2 regions of the Microbacterium sp. UCD-TDU genome follow, and region 2 is predicted to be linked to the other one. Evidence: predicted binding sites of a transcription regulator. Region 2 holds the regulator's gene; the other holds the start of a gene.
What was found. Region 2 encodes HrcA, which represses chaperone genes, less so after heat shock. Its sites were predicted from a motif close to TTNGCACTCGNNNNNNNCGAGTGCNAA; they were not measured.

Region 1 (8,399 bases), on a different contig from region 2:
AGAACGTCTTCGCCTACAAGATGCAGGCGCTCGTGGTGGGTGGCGTGATCGGGGCCGCGGGCGGGATCATCTTCGTCCTCCCCTCCGCCGTCGTCCCCGGCAGCTACTCGACGTCGCTGACGTTCTTCCTGTGGACCATCCTCCTTCTGGGCGGTGCGGCCACGGTGTTCGGACCGACGCTGGGCGCCGTGCTGTTCTGGGTGGTGTTCGCCTTCATGGCCAACCTCCTGCCCTCCATGGCGAAAGCAGGCCTGCTGCCGATGTCCGACAGCCAGGCATCGACGCTCGTCTTCGTCTTCGTCGGCATCGCTCTGATGCTGCTCGTGATCTTCCGCCCGCAGGGCATCCTCGGAGACAAGAGGGAGATGACCTTTGTCAAATGAACTGACCCCGGAACAGGTCCCCGGCTCTGTCGAGGGCACGGCTAACGCCGCGCCCGCCACAGGGAGCATCCGCCGCCCGAAGACGACCGGTCTGACCAAGGGCGAGGTGAAGCCGGGGGTCGCCAAGGTCGATCCGATCCTCGTCGTCGATGCGGTCCAGCGTCGCTTCGGCGGTCTGACCGCCGTCGACGTCGACCACCTCGAAGTCCCGCGAGGAGCGATCACCGCGCTGATCGGCCCGAACGGAGCAGGCAAGACCACGCTGTTCAACCTGCTCTGCGGCTTCGACAAGCCCAACAGCGGTACCTGGTCCTTCGACGGAACGAGCCTCTCGGGAGTGCCGTCGTTCAAGGTGGCGAGGATGGGACAGGTCCGCACGTTCCAGCTGACCAAGTCGCTCTCGCTGCTCACGGTCCTCGAGAACATGAAGCTCGGAGCACCGCATCAGCGCGGGGAGGGCTTCTGGTCGAGCCTGTTCCCCTTCCTCTGGCGAGCGCAGGACACCGAGATCGAAGGCAAGGCGCGCGAACTGCTCGCGCGCTTCAAGCTCGATGCCAAGGAGAAGGACTTCGCGGCGTCGCTCTCTGGAGGCCAGCGCAAGCTCCTCGAGATGGCCAGGGCGCTGATGAGCGACCCGACGCTGGTGATGCTCGACGAGCCCATGGCCGGCGTCAACCCCGCTCTCACGCAGTCGCTCCTCGACCACATCCTCGATCTGAAGGAGCAGGGGATGACGGTGCTGTTCGTCGAGCATGACATGCACATGGTCCGCCACATCGCGGACTGGGTGGTCGTCATGGCCGAGGGACGCGTCGTCGCGGAGGGACCACCCGACGAGGTCATGGAGAACCCCGCGGTCGTGGATGCCTACCTCGGTGCGCACCAGGATCTCGACCTGGGCGCGGTCACCGGACGCATCCCGGTGCTCGAGGACGCCGCCGCGATCCGACTCCGCGAGAAGATCGAAGCAGAGGCGGAGGCCGAGCTCGAAGCGAGCGATCCCGCCTCCGACACAGAGGGGAAGGGCACCGCATGAGCGCGGAATCGCCGACGAACGCACCGCAGAGCGCGCCTCAGGACGACGTCGTGGTCGAGTTGACCGACGTCCACGCCGGTTATCTCCCCGGGGTGAACATCCTCAACGGCGCGAACCTCGTCGCCCGCCAGGGCGAGCTGATCGGGATCATCGGCCCGAACGGCGCCGGCAAGTCGACCCTGCTGAAGGCGATCTTCGGGCTCGTGAACGTGCGCAGCGGCGACATCACGGTCAAGGGCGAGAGCATCGTCGGTCTGAAGGCCGACAAGCTGGTCCGACGCGGGGTCGCTTTCGTGCCGCAGACGAACAACGTCTTCCCGTCGCTGTCGATCGAGGAGAACCTGCAGATGGGGCTCTACCAGAACCCCAAGATCTACACGGAACGGCTCGAGTTCGTCACCGGCATCTTCGCCGAGCTGGGCAAGCGCCTCAAGCAGCGCGCCGGATCCCTCTCCGGCGGTGAGCGGCAGATGGTCGCCATGTCGCGCGCGCTCATGATGGATCCGTCGGTGCTGCTCCTCGACGAGCCGTCGGCCGGGCTCTCCCCCGTGCGGCAGGACGACGCGTTCATCCGGGTGTCCGACATCAACAAGGCCGGCGTCACGACGATCATGGTCGAGCAGAACGCCCGACGCTGCCTGCAGATCTGCGACCGCGGGTACGTGCTCGATCAGGGCAGGGACGCCCACGAGGGCACCGGCCGTGATCTGCTCAACGACCCGAAGGTGATCGGTCTCTACCTCGGAACCCTCGGCACCGACGCGGCCTGAGCCACCGACTCGACACCACGACAAAGGCCCCGGATCGGATCCGGGGCCTTCGTCATGTGATCGTGTGATCAGTTGGTGCGGGTGATCATGTTGTCGGCACCGTACTTGTAGATACCGATCGAGGCACCCTGGGGGTCGCCGGCCTCATCGAACGTGATGTCGCCGGAGTAGCCGTCGTAGTCGGCCACGCCGCCGTCGTTGATGATCTTGGCGCACTCGGCGAAGCTGGTGCACTTCTTGCCGTCGCCCGAACCGCCCGAGACCTCCTGCATCTTGGCCGCGATGTCCGCGCCCTCGGTGGAGCCGGCCGCGAGCGAGGCCAGAGCCACGAGGATGACGGCGTCGTACGCCTCTGCCGCGTAGGTGAAGTCCTTGACCTCGGGGTTGCCTTCGCCGGTCCAGTAGTCCTGGAGACGGGTGGTGAAGTCGTCCGCGAGAGCAGGACCGGCCTTGGTTCCCTGCGCGCCCTCGAGCGAGACCGGGATCTCCGAGCCGTAGTCGGACAGGTTGCCGTCGACCATGTAGAACTTGTCGGCCGAGATTCCGGCGTTCACCAGCAGCGGCGCGATGGTCTTGAACTGGTCGAACGACACGATCGCGACAGCGTCGGGGTTCTGAGCCTTGATCGACTCGACCTGAGCGTCGAACTGCGCGTCGCCGACGTTGAACGAGACCGACTCGACGACCTCGCCGCCGGTGCCCTCGAACGTCGTCGTGATGGCGTCGTTCAGGCCGGTGCCGTAGGCGTCGTTCTGGTAGATGATGCCGAGGGTCTTGGCGCCGTCCTCGGCGATCAGGTTGCCGAGCACCTCTCCCTGCAGCAGGTCGCTGGGGGCGGTGCGGAAGTACAGGCCGTTGTCATCCCACGTGGTGAAGTCGGGAGACGTGTTCGACGCCGAGATCTGAAGGATCCCCGCGCTCACGTTCCCGTCGAGGATGAGCTTGGAGACGCCCGATGCGGCGGCTCCGACGATGGCGGAGACGCCGGCGCCCTGCAGCTTGGTGATCGAGGTCTCGTAGGCCTTGGTGTCGGTGTCGCCCTCGTCCTCGGCCGTCAGGTCGATCGTGACACCGGCAGCGGCGTCGTTGACCTCCTGGACCGCGAGTCCGACGCCGGATTCCATGGGCGGGCCGAGGAATGCCAGCGACCCCGTCTGCGGAAGCAGCGATCCGAGCTTGAGCGTCAGATCGGCTGCGGGCTTGTCGCTGCCGCCGCTCTCCGAGCTCGGAGTACTGCTGCAGCCGGCGATGACGATGGCGGATGCACTGATCAGTGCGATCCCGGCGAAGACCTTCGCTGTGCGCGAGCCCTTCAATGCGTTCATGATGCTCCCTTGCGTAACTGAACGTGGATTGCGACCGAACCTGGATTCGGGCCACAATCGGGTGCTCTAACACTAGGCCGTGAGTCCTGCGCGCAGGGGTCGCAAGTATCTCGGTGCGTTAACGATCCGACACCGGGTTCCCCGACGGATGACCCTCGGGCTCAGGCCGCTTCGACACGCGGAATCCTGCGCCCCCGACGCGCGGCGAGCAGCAGGTCGACGACGAACACCCCGATCGCGATCCACACGATGATGAAGCCCGCCCAACGCTCCGGGGGCATCGGCTCGTGCAGGACGACGACGCCGATGAGGAACTGCATCACGGGGGTGATGAACTGGATCATTCCGATCACGGTGAGGTGGATGCGTCGGGTTCCTGCGGCGAAGAGCAGCAGGGGCACCGCTGTGGCGACGCCGGCGAATGCCAGCAGCAGCGCGTGCGGCCACCCGTTCGCCCCCATCGTGATCCCCGTCGTCTGGGCGACGACGATCAGCTGCACCACGGCGATCGGGATGAGCCAGAAGGACTCCAGCGTCAGACCGCTGACCGCATCGACGGCGGGACCGATCTTCTTCTTGATGAGCCCGTAGACCCCGAAGGACGCCGTCAACGACAGGGCGATCCAGGGGAAATCGCCGTAGGCGACGACGATGACGACGACCGCGATCGCCGCGATCGCGATCGCGGCCCACTGCAACCTGCGGATGCGCTCCTTCAGCACGAAGACGCCCAGCAGCACGGTCGTGATCGGATTGATGAAGTAGCCCAGGCTCGTCTCGACGACGTTCTCGCTGAGGGTTCCGATCAGGAACACCTGCCAGTTGACGTAGATCAGAAGACCGGCCAGGGCCGTCCACCCCAGCAGCTTCGGCTGTCGGAGGATGACGCCGAATGCCGCCCAGCCGCGCGTGAACGTGAGCAGCAGGAGGCAGAACACGAACGACAGCAGCACGCGCCAGGCCACGACCTCCCACGGCCCCGTCGGAACGAGGAGCAGGAAGTAGAGCGGAAGCACTCCCCAGAGGAGGTACGCGGCACCGGCATAGGCCACTCCGGCGGTCTGCGTGGCACGAGTCGTCTCTGGGGGCACCGCACAACCCTACGCCCGCGGCGGCATCGTGCCCTCGGCCGCCGGCCGCTGGGGCAGAGTTCGGCAGGAAACCGATGCCCGGTGGCGGACGCAGAAGGGGCCCGGATGCGAAGCGCATCCGGGCCCCTTCGAGGACGTTGACCTCACCCCTGCACGAGGGGTGCGAATCAGATTCCGCAGATCAGCGGACGACGACCGCCAGGACGTCGCGAGCCGACAGGACGAGGAACTCGTCTGCGCCGAACTTCACCTCGGTGCCGCCGTACTTGCTGTAGAGCACACGGTCGCCGACGGCGACGTCGAGCGGAACACGGTTGCCGTTGTCGTCGATGCGGCCGGGGCCGACCGCCACGACCTCGCCCTCCTGGGGCTTCTCCTTGGCGGTGTCGGGGATGACCAGGCCACTCGCGGTGGTCTGCTCGGCCTCGACCTGCTTGATGACGATGCGGTCCTCGAGCGGCTTGATGGAAACCGACACGGTCTACCTCTTCTTTCTTGACGCTGACACGAAAGACTTGTTCGCACTCTCAACCCGAGAGTGCTAATCCAGTCTAGGCGCTCGGCTGGCACTCACGCAATGCGAGTGCCAGCGTGCGGCGCGGGCAGTCCCGCCGGACGGGCAATTAGGCTGAGCACGTGGAGATGTCCGAGCTGCGCGCCCTGCTGACCCCCGACGGTCTCGAGCTGCTCGACGCGGTCGGGCCCATCGAATCGACCGCCGACGTGGCCCGCACCGTCTCGCGGCTGCGCGCGGCCGGCCACTCCCCCGAGCTCGTCTCCGCCGTCGTCGGACAGGCGCACCTGCGATCCAGGGCCGCAGCGAAGTTCGGGCCCTTCGCCGCACGCATGCTGTTCACCCGCGCCGGGCTCGAGCAGGCGACGAGACTCGGGGTCGCAGCCCGTCACGCGCAGCGGATCCGGCACGCCGGATTCACCCGCGTCGCCGACCTCGGCTGCGGCATCGGCGGCGACGCGCTCGCCTTTGCCGGAGCGGCGCTCGACGTGCACGCCGTCGACGCCGATGAGGTCACCTCGGCCATCGCCGCCTACAACCTGGCGCCCTTCGGCGACAGCGCCGCGGTGGGCCACCTCACGGCGGAAGACGCCCTCTCGTCGGTGGAAGCGGGAAGTGCGATCTGGATGGATCCGGCCCGACGCACCTCGGGGCACAGCGAGACACGACGAGTCTCCGCCGACGACTACTCCCCCTCGCTGGACTGGGCGTTCGATGTGGCAGCGAGCCATCCGACCGGCATCAAACTCGGACCCGCGCACGACCGCGACGCGCTGCCGGCCGACGCCGAAGCGCAGTGGGTGAGCGCCGACGGCAGCGTCGTCGAACTCGTCGTCTGGAGCGGCGCGCTCACCCGAGAAGGGGTCCGCCGCGCGGCCCTGGTGATCCGCGACGAGCGCTCGCACGAGCTCACCGCCCCGGCGGACGCCGCCGACGAGCCGGTGCGCGAGCTCGGCGCCTTCCTGCACGAACCAGATGGCGCCGTGATCCGTGCGCGTCTGATCGGCGAGGTCGCTCGAAGTCTCGACGCGGGGATGCTCGACGAGCACATCGCCTACCTGACCTCGGATGCCGCGCTGACGAGCCCGTTCGTGCAGTCCTTCCGCGTGCGGGAGACCCTGCCGGCGAACCCGAAAGCGATCAGCGCCGCTCTCAAGGCGCACGGCATCGGACGCCTGGAGATCAAGAAGCGCGGCGTCGACGTCGATCCCGCGGCCTTCCGCAAGAAGCTGACGCTGCGCGGCGACCAGGAGGCGACGCTGATCCTCGCCCGTATCGGCGATCAGCGTCGCGCGATCCTCGCCGACCGGGTACCCGCGGCGGGCTGAGATCCGCTCAGCCGTCGGGGTCGCGGCCCGGCGGCTCGACCACGATCGGGTCACCCGGAGGCGCTTCGACCCGTACGGTCTCCTGCGGCACTCCTGAGGAGGCTGGCGCCTCGCGGATGACCAGATACGGCGTCTGCCACCTCGTGAATCGCGCCTCGACCACCGTCGAGCCGACCTCCGCGCCACCGACGCCGTCGATCCGCGCTTCGATCCCCGACTCCCCCGCATCGCTGGGAGACTCGCACGTCGTCAGATCACCGGCGTCGACGATGAGGCACTTCTCGACCTCGCCCTGCTCCGACACGCGGTCGCCGACCCATACCGGCTGCGTCCGGAATGATCCGACGATCGTGAGGGAGAAGGCGAAACCGTCGTCGGCCAGTTCCTCGGCCCGTGCGCGCTCTGCGCCGGCGTACTGCGAGGACAGGGCCGACGACATCGACCACCGCTGGAGAGCGACCATCGGCTCCCCCGCTGTCGACACGAGCATCGTCGCGCTCACACCCCCCAGACCCTGGGTGTCGCCTTCAGGATCGTCGATCGGAACGGGGAAGGACACGCTCAGGCCACGCCCGATGTCGCCGGTGGGAAGGCAGTTCGACTGCGAACGGTCGCCGATGTCGAGGATCAGGCACACGACGCCGCCATCGTCCTTGGTCGCGTACCAGGCCACCGCATCCTCGTCCTGGGCGACCGCAAGGAGTGATCCGCTGTCGAAGTCGGCGGCGGCGAGCGCATCACGGCGCTCCTGCTGCGCGGCGGACAGGGCGATGCCGTCGGCGCGTGTCGCGAACAGCGCTCCGCCGATGCCGATGCCGAGTGCCACCGTCACCACCGCGAGCGCCGACACGCCCACCCGGTACCTCCGCAGGACACGACGAAAGGCGCGGAGCGAGCGCCGATCCTCGGTGATCTCCTCAGGCTCGGGAGCGTCGACGAAGGCGGGCTCGCCATCATCATCGGGAACATCGGCCGGAGCGGGGGACGACTGCTCTGGCGACGATTCCACACGGGTCTCGACAGCGGAAGGCGTCGCCGACGACCGTCTCGCATCCTCCAGCTCCCGCAGCCGCCGGGTCTCGGCAGCCGTGAGGATGCCGTCACGGCCATAGGCGCGGCGCTGGAGCGCCCGCAGCTCGTCAGCGTCCGTCTCCGCCGGCACCGTCGGCACCCCCCTCACGTGTGATCATGAGCGAGGAGCTCCCGTCGCTCCAGGTCGGAACCTCCAGGCGTGCGACCTCGCCGCTCTCCTCATCGACCACGTTCAGCACCAGCGTGGCGCGCTGCTCCTGCAGGGTGAGCGCATCGGCGCAGACCCGAGGGAACCGGTCATCCGAGCCGTCGTAGATCAGACAGGTCTGAAACGAATCGAGCGCCATCCCCGTCCACACCGGCACCTCACCGTCGTAGCCGATGACCCAGAGCGAGTTGATCTCGAACCCCTGCGCCGCGATGCGCTTCGCCTTCTCCGCCTCACCGGCGTTCGCGTATGTCACACCGTTGGTGGTACCGGGTCCGTACTCCGCCGTGTGGGTGGATACGGCGGGTTCGCCGGACGCGGTGAACATCATCTGCACGTTGAGCTCGCGCCGGATGTCGTCCTTCGACTCCACCGTGACCGCCCCGAAGAGCCCCGAGCCCTCGACGGTCTGCGTGCGCTCGCAGTTGGGCAGCGCCGACGCGGAGGTCGCCACGAGCAGGCAGGTGATCGCGCCGTCGTCCTTGGTCGCCGCGGAGATGACCGCCCCCTGCTCGACGGCGAGGGCGCGCACCGATCCCGGGTCGTAGCGCCCTCCGGCGATCAACGCGCTCTGCCATTCCTGCTGCTGCGCGCTCAGGGCGACCGAGGTCGCAGCCGACCGGCCGAACAGCAGCCAGCCCACGCCGACCCCGACGATGAGCAATGCCGCGACGGCGAGCACGGCGGGCCGCCAATGCGCGCGCCACAGGGA
Region 2 (5,976 bases):
GTGGGACCGGGCTCATCCATCCACTGCACGTGGAGGGCTTCCATGGCTCCCTCGTCGACGAGGACGATCGCCACCTCGGCATCCGGGCTGACGTGCAGCTGCGCGAGGTTGAAGTCCGTCAGCCGCTGCAGCACGGCCTCGTCGACATCGATGGCCGACTCGTTGTTGATCTCGATCATGAGAGTCCTCGTTTCGGCGCGCGGTCACGCGGTCCTGGTCGTTGTGCTCCCCTGCGCTCGGCACGATTGGCGAACTCGGCCGCCTGTTCGCGCTCGAACCGCTGCGCGGTGCGCTTCTCGTCGTATTCGCTGTACGCGTCGACGATGCGTCCGACCAGCGAATGCCGCACGACGTCATCGCTCGTGAGCCGGGAGAAGTGGATGTCGTCGATGCCGTCGAGCACGCGGGTCACCAGGCGGAGTCCCGAAGATCCCTGCGGAAGGTCGACCTGCGTGATGTCACCGGTGACGACCATCCGCGTGCCGAAGCCGAGACGGGTCAGGAACATCTTCATCTGCTCGGGGGTGGTGTTCTGCGCCTCGTCGAGCACGACGAAGGAGTCGTTGAGGGTACGGCCGCGCATGTAGGCGAGGGGCGCCACCTCGATCGTGCCGGTCGCCATGAGGCGCGGGACGATCTCGGGGTCCATCATCTCGTTGAGCGCGTCGTACAGCGGGCGCAGGTACGGATCGATCTTGTCGGTCAGGGTGCCGGGGAGGAACCCGAGCCGCTCCCCCGCCTCGACGGCGGGACGCGTGAGGATGATGCGGTTGACCTCTTTGCGCTGGAGCGCCTGCACGGCCTTCGCCATCGCGAGGTAGGTCTTGCCGGTGCCGGCGGGACCGATGCCGAACACGATCGTGTTCTCCTCGATCGCGTCGACGTACTCCTTCTGCCCGAGGGTCTTCGGACGGATGACCTTGCCACGGGTCGTCAGGATGGCCTCGCCCAGAACTTCACTCGGACGCGGGCCCCCCTCCTGCCGCAGCATTCGTGCAGAGCTGGAGACATCGCTCGGGGCCAGATCATGGCCTGCCCTGGTCATCTCGAGAAGCTCTTCGACCAGTGTCTTCGCCTTCGCGACCGCATCGGCGGTGCCGCTGAGTGTGATCTCGTTGCCGCGCACCAGCACCTGGACGTCACGGTGCTCCTTCTCCAGCATCCGCAGAAGCCGGTCCTGCGGCCCGAGCAGCTGGACCATCGCGACGCCGTCGGCGTAGATCTTCTCGACCGCCTCCGGGGGCTGGCCGCCGAGGCTCCGCTCCCGGGGTTCGTGGTTCTCAGGCACCGACGCTCTTCTCGGTCAATCCGCCGGCCAGCACATGCGCGTGGACGTGGAAAACGGTCTGTCCGGCGTTGGCGCCGGTGTTGAAGACGAGGCGGAAGTCGCCGTCTTCGGTGTGCTCCTTGGCGAGCGTCCCCGCGAAGGCGATCATCTCGGCCAGCAGTGCGGGATCCCCCGCAGCGAGTTCGGTGACATCGCGGTACTCCGCGGACTTCGGCACCACGAGCAGATGCACCGGTGCCTGCGGGGCGATGTCGCGCAGAGCGAAGAGGCGGTCGGTCTCGCCGATGATCTCGGCAGGGATCTCCCCGTTCAGAATGCGCGTGAAGATCGAGGTGTCCGTCATGCCGACAAGTCTACTGACCACAGCGACCCTGCAGCCGTGAGCCGGTCGTCGTGTGCTCGCGGGACCGTCACCATCGCCCGAGCGCGACCGACAGCACGGCGATCGCGGCAGGTCCCGCCGTCGAGGTGCGCAGCACCGTGTCCCCGAGGAGCACACGTTCCGCCCCCGCCTCCGTCAACCGGCGGAGCTCCTCCTCGGAGATCCCTCCCTCCGGCCCCACGACCAGCACCAGGTCACGGCCGTCCGGTTCGATCTCCGACAGTCGCACGGGCGCGGTCGGATCGAGCAGCAGAACGCGCTGCTCACGCGCCCGCTCGGCGAGCTGCGTGGTCGACACCGGCGCGACGACGTCGGGGAGCCAGGCGCGGTGAGCCTGCTTGGCCGCCTCGCGCACGATGGTGGCCCAACGTTCGCGCCCCTTCGCCGCCTTGGGTCCCTCCCAACGCGACACGCTCCGGCTCGCCTGCCAGGGCACGATCTCGTCGACGCCGAGTTCACACGCGGCCTGCACGGCGAGCTCGTCGCGATCGCCCTTCGCCAGAGCCTGGACCAGGACGATCCGCGGCGTGGGCGCAGGATGCTCGACACGCTCCGCGATGCGCACATCGACGCGAGCGGGAGACACCTCTTCGGCGGTCCCGGCCAACCACACCCCGGCACCGTCGCCGACCGTGACCGCCTCGCCGATGCGAAGTCGTCTCACGACGGCTGCGTGCTTCGCCTCGGCCCCGGTCAACGACACGAGGTCGCCGACGGCGGCATCCGTCGACGACTCGACGAGGAAATGCAGTGCCATGATCAGTGGCTGCGGAAGCGGTCGCGGAGCTTGGAGAAGAGTCCCTGCTGGAACTGTGCCAGCTGCGGCTCGGGCGACTTCGCCTTCTTCGCGAAGTCCTCGATGAGCGCCCGCTGCGCGGAATCCAGCCGCGTGGGGGTGAGCACCTGCACGCCGACGCGCAGGTCGCCCCGCTGCGTTCCACGAAGCGGAGTGATGCCCCGGCCCTTGATCGTGAGCACGTCGCCGGACTGCACGCCGGGGCGGATCTCGAGGTCGACCTCGCCGTCGAGCCCCTGGATCTTGGTCTCGGTGCCGAGGATCGCATCCGTCATCGACACCTCCAAGGTCGCGAGCAGGTCGTCGCCGTCACGGCTGAAGGCCGCGTGCGGGTTGACCGTCACCTCGACGTAGAGGTCTCCGTTCGGTCCGCCCGCCTTGCCGACCTCGCCGGAGCCGGGAAGCTGCAGACGGAGCCCGGTCTCGACGCCGGCCGGGATGTCGAGCGACACCGTACGGCGCGAACGCACACGGCCCTGGCCGCCGCAGGTGCCACAGGGGTACGGGATCGTCGTGCCGTAGCCCTCGCAGGTGCCGCAGGGCTGGGAGGTGACGACGTTGCCGAGCAGGCTGCGGACCTGACGCTGCACGTGACCGGAGCCGCCGCAGATGTCGCAGGTGACCGGGGAGGTGCCCTCCTGGCAGCACGAACCCTGACACGTCTCGCACAGCACCGCCGTGTCGACGTCGATGTCACGGTGCGCTCCGAACACGACGTCCCCGAGATCGAGCGTCACGCGGACGAGGGCGTCCTGGCCCCGCTCTCGGCGCGAACGCGGACGCGCACCGCGTCCGCCGCCCTGCGAGGCACCGAAGAACGTCTCGAAGATGTCGCCGAACCCCCCGAACCCGCCGAAGTTCCCCGCAGCGCCGTCTCCGCCGCCCATGTCATAGCGTCGGCGGGAGTCGTCGTCGCTGAGCACGTCGTACGCGTGCGTGACGAGCTTGAACTTCTCCGCAGCGTCTTCTCCCGGGTTCACATCCGGGTGCAACTGCCGTGCGAGACGTCGGTACGCCTTCTTGATCTCGTCGGTGGAAGCGTCTCGGGACACCCCGAGAACCTCATAGTGGTCCGCCACGATCGCCTTTCTGCGTGTGTACTGTCGGCGACCGCGTCAGCGGCCGGCCTCGTCTTCATCGAGCATCCGCGACAGGTAGCGGGCCACGGCCCGCGCTGCGGCGAGGTTGCTCGGGTAGTCCATGCGCGTCGGCCCCATCACGCCGACTCGTGCCGTGCCACTGGGCGCGGCGTAGTTGCTGGCGACGATCGACGCCTCACCGAGCCCGAACGGGGCGTTCTCGGTGCCGATGCTGGCGGCGAGCCCGTGCTCGTCCGTCACCATCTCACTCATCAGACGCAGCAGCGTGACCTGCTCCTCGATGGCTTCCAGGAGAGGGTGGATGCTACCGCGGAAGTCCTGCTCCCGGCGCGCGAGGGTCGCCGCTCCCGCCATCACCAGACGCTCCTGCCGGAATCCGCCGAGCTCGTCCACGACGACACCGGCGAGCGTGCGCAGCACTGCATCCTGGGGTTTCTCCTCTGCGGCCAGCAACGCCTGCAGGCGGTCGGAGGCCTCGCCGATGCCCTGACCGGTGATCAACGCGGACAGTCGGGCACGAAGCACCCCCATATCGGCCTCGTCGATCGCCTCCGGGAGGACGGCCATGCGCTGAGAGACACCACCCGCATCGGTCACCAGCACGATGAGAAGCCGATTCGGCGCCAGCGCGACCAGCTCGACGTGCGTGACGTGTGCGCGCGCGAAAGAGGGGTACTGGGCGAGCGCGACCTGTCCTGTGAGCTGCGTGAGCACCCGCACCGTGCGGACCATCAGGTCGTCGAGGTCGGCCGGCTCCCCGAGGAACGACTCGATCGCCGAACGCTGAGCCGACGAGAGCGGTCGCAGCTGGGCGAGGTGATTCACGAACACCCGATAGCCCTTGTCGGTGGGCACGCGCCCGGACGAGGTGTGCGGAGCCGTGATGAGCTCTTCGTCCTCGAGCAGCGCCATGTCGTTGCGGATCGTCGCCGCGGAGACACCGAAGGAGTGCCGGTCGACGATGGATCTGCTGCCGACGGGCTCGTGGGTCTCGACGTAGTCCTGCACGATCGCGCGGAGAACCTGGAGTCCTCGCTCTGTGACCATCACCCTTCCCTTCCGCTGGCACTCGGACGTTCAGAGTGCCAATCCTACCCCGTGCAGCTCGGGATTCTCCGTACCTCGGGCGCACGACCCTAGGATGACGCTCATGACCACCTCGCCTCAGGCCACCCTGTCGAGCGGCACCGTCCGCGGCACCGAGGAGGCCGGGATCGTCCGCTATCTCGGCATTCCCTATGCACAGGCACCGTTCGGGGAGAACAGGTTCCGCGCACCGCGTCCGGCCTCGGCCTGGGAAGGGGTGAGAGATGCGACGCGGTTCGGTCCGACCCCTCCCCAGGTTCCCTACGCCGGTGCCATCGGCGAGCTGCTGGGTTCCGTGCGCATCGAGGGCGACGACATCCTCACCGCGAACGTGTGGGCGCCGGCGGATGCTTCCGGTGCGCCGGTGCTGCTGTGGATCCACGGCGGCGCCCTGGAACGAGGCACCGCTGCGCTGCCCCTCTACGACGGCACGGTCTTCGCCACAGCGGGCATCGTCTTCGTCTCCATCAACTACCGACTGGGTTCGGAGGGCTTCTCGGTGCTGGAGGGCGCGCCGCGAAACCTCGGTCTGCGCGATGCCGCCGCCGCGCTGGAGTGGGTGCACCGCGAGATCAGCGCGTTCGGCGGTGATCCGGCGCGGATCACCGCGATGGGCGAGTCGGCCGGCGGAGCGATCGTCGCCGGCCTCCTCGCTCGCGACAGCTCCCGCGAGCTGATCAGCAGGGCCATCATCGAATCCGGGCCCCTCCAGGCGCAGACGGCGCGGAAGGCGGGACGGGTGACCGCACAGCTCGCGAAGCGGCTCGGGGTGCGAGCGGACCGCGAGTCCTTCGCGGCGCTGGCACCCGAGCAGCTCCTGGACGCGCGGCGGGCGCAGGCCGCGGGGTCGTCGCCGCTCGGCGGAGCACCGGGCTTCCAGTTCGCGATCGACCCCGACAGCCTTCCCCGGTCGCCGCACGAGGTGCTCGCAGAGATCGACACTCCTCTACTCATCGGCAGCAACACCGACGAGTATCGGCTCTGGTTCCCACCCGAGGTGCTCGCGGGCATCAGCGAGTTCAAGATGCAAGCCGCCCGGATCCTCTCCCGGATTCGCCGGCGCGCGGTCGCCGAGTACCGCTCGGCCTTCCCCGGAGCGATCACCGGAGAGATCTTCGGGCAGCTCGTCACCGACATGATGCTGCGGGCACCCCTGAGTCGGGTGGCGGCCGCTCGTCCAGACGCGACGCACGTCTACGAGTTCGCCTGGCCGAGTCCGGTCCGAGACCTGCGTGCGGCCCACGCGTTGGAACTCGGCTTCGTGTTCGACCGGCTCGACGATGCCGAGGCCCGGCGCATGGCCGGCCCTGACGCTCCCCGTCAC

Region 1: a site for HrcA is predicted at 5,169-5,195, ahead of groES (co-chaperone GroES). Genes of this name have one in related genera too.

Annotation. Positions count from the first base shown of each region.
Region 1 covers NZ_AOSO01000005.1:238,027-246,425, reverse strand. Annotated here, with positions in the region: gene D514_RS21230 (branched-chain amino acid ABC transporter permease) at 1-383, shown strand, start outside; gene D514_RS21225 (ABC transporter ATP-binding protein) at 451-1,419, shown strand; gene D514_RS21220 (ABC transporter ATP-binding protein) at 1,416-2,189, shown strand; gene D514_RS21215 (ABC transporter substrate-binding protein) at 2,258-3,514, opposite strand; gene rarD (EamA family transporter RarD) at 3,676-4,605, opposite strand; gene groES (co-chaperone GroES) at 4,787-5,083, opposite strand; gene D514_RS21200 (class I SAM-dependent methyltransferase) at 5,242-6,447, shown strand; gene D514_RS21195 (hypothetical protein) at 6,455-7,609, opposite strand; gene D514_RS21190 (hypothetical protein) at 7,587-8,399, opposite strand, start outside.
Region 2 covers NZ_KB454447.1:246,616-252,591, reverse strand. Annotated here, with positions in the region: gene ybeY (rRNA maturation RNase YbeY) at 1-179, opposite strand, end outside; gene D514_RS31540 (PhoH family protein) at 176-1,201, opposite strand; gene D514_RS31535 (HIT domain-containing protein) at 1,281-1,631, opposite strand; gene D514_RS31530 (16S rRNA (uracil(1498)-N(3))-methyltransferase) at 1,699-2,427, opposite strand; gene dnaJ (molecular chaperone DnaJ) at 2,430-3,545, opposite strand; gene hrcA (heat-inducible transcriptional repressor HrcA) at 3,582-4,613, opposite strand; gene D514_RS31515 (carboxylesterase/lipase family protein) at 4,717-5,976, shown strand, end outside.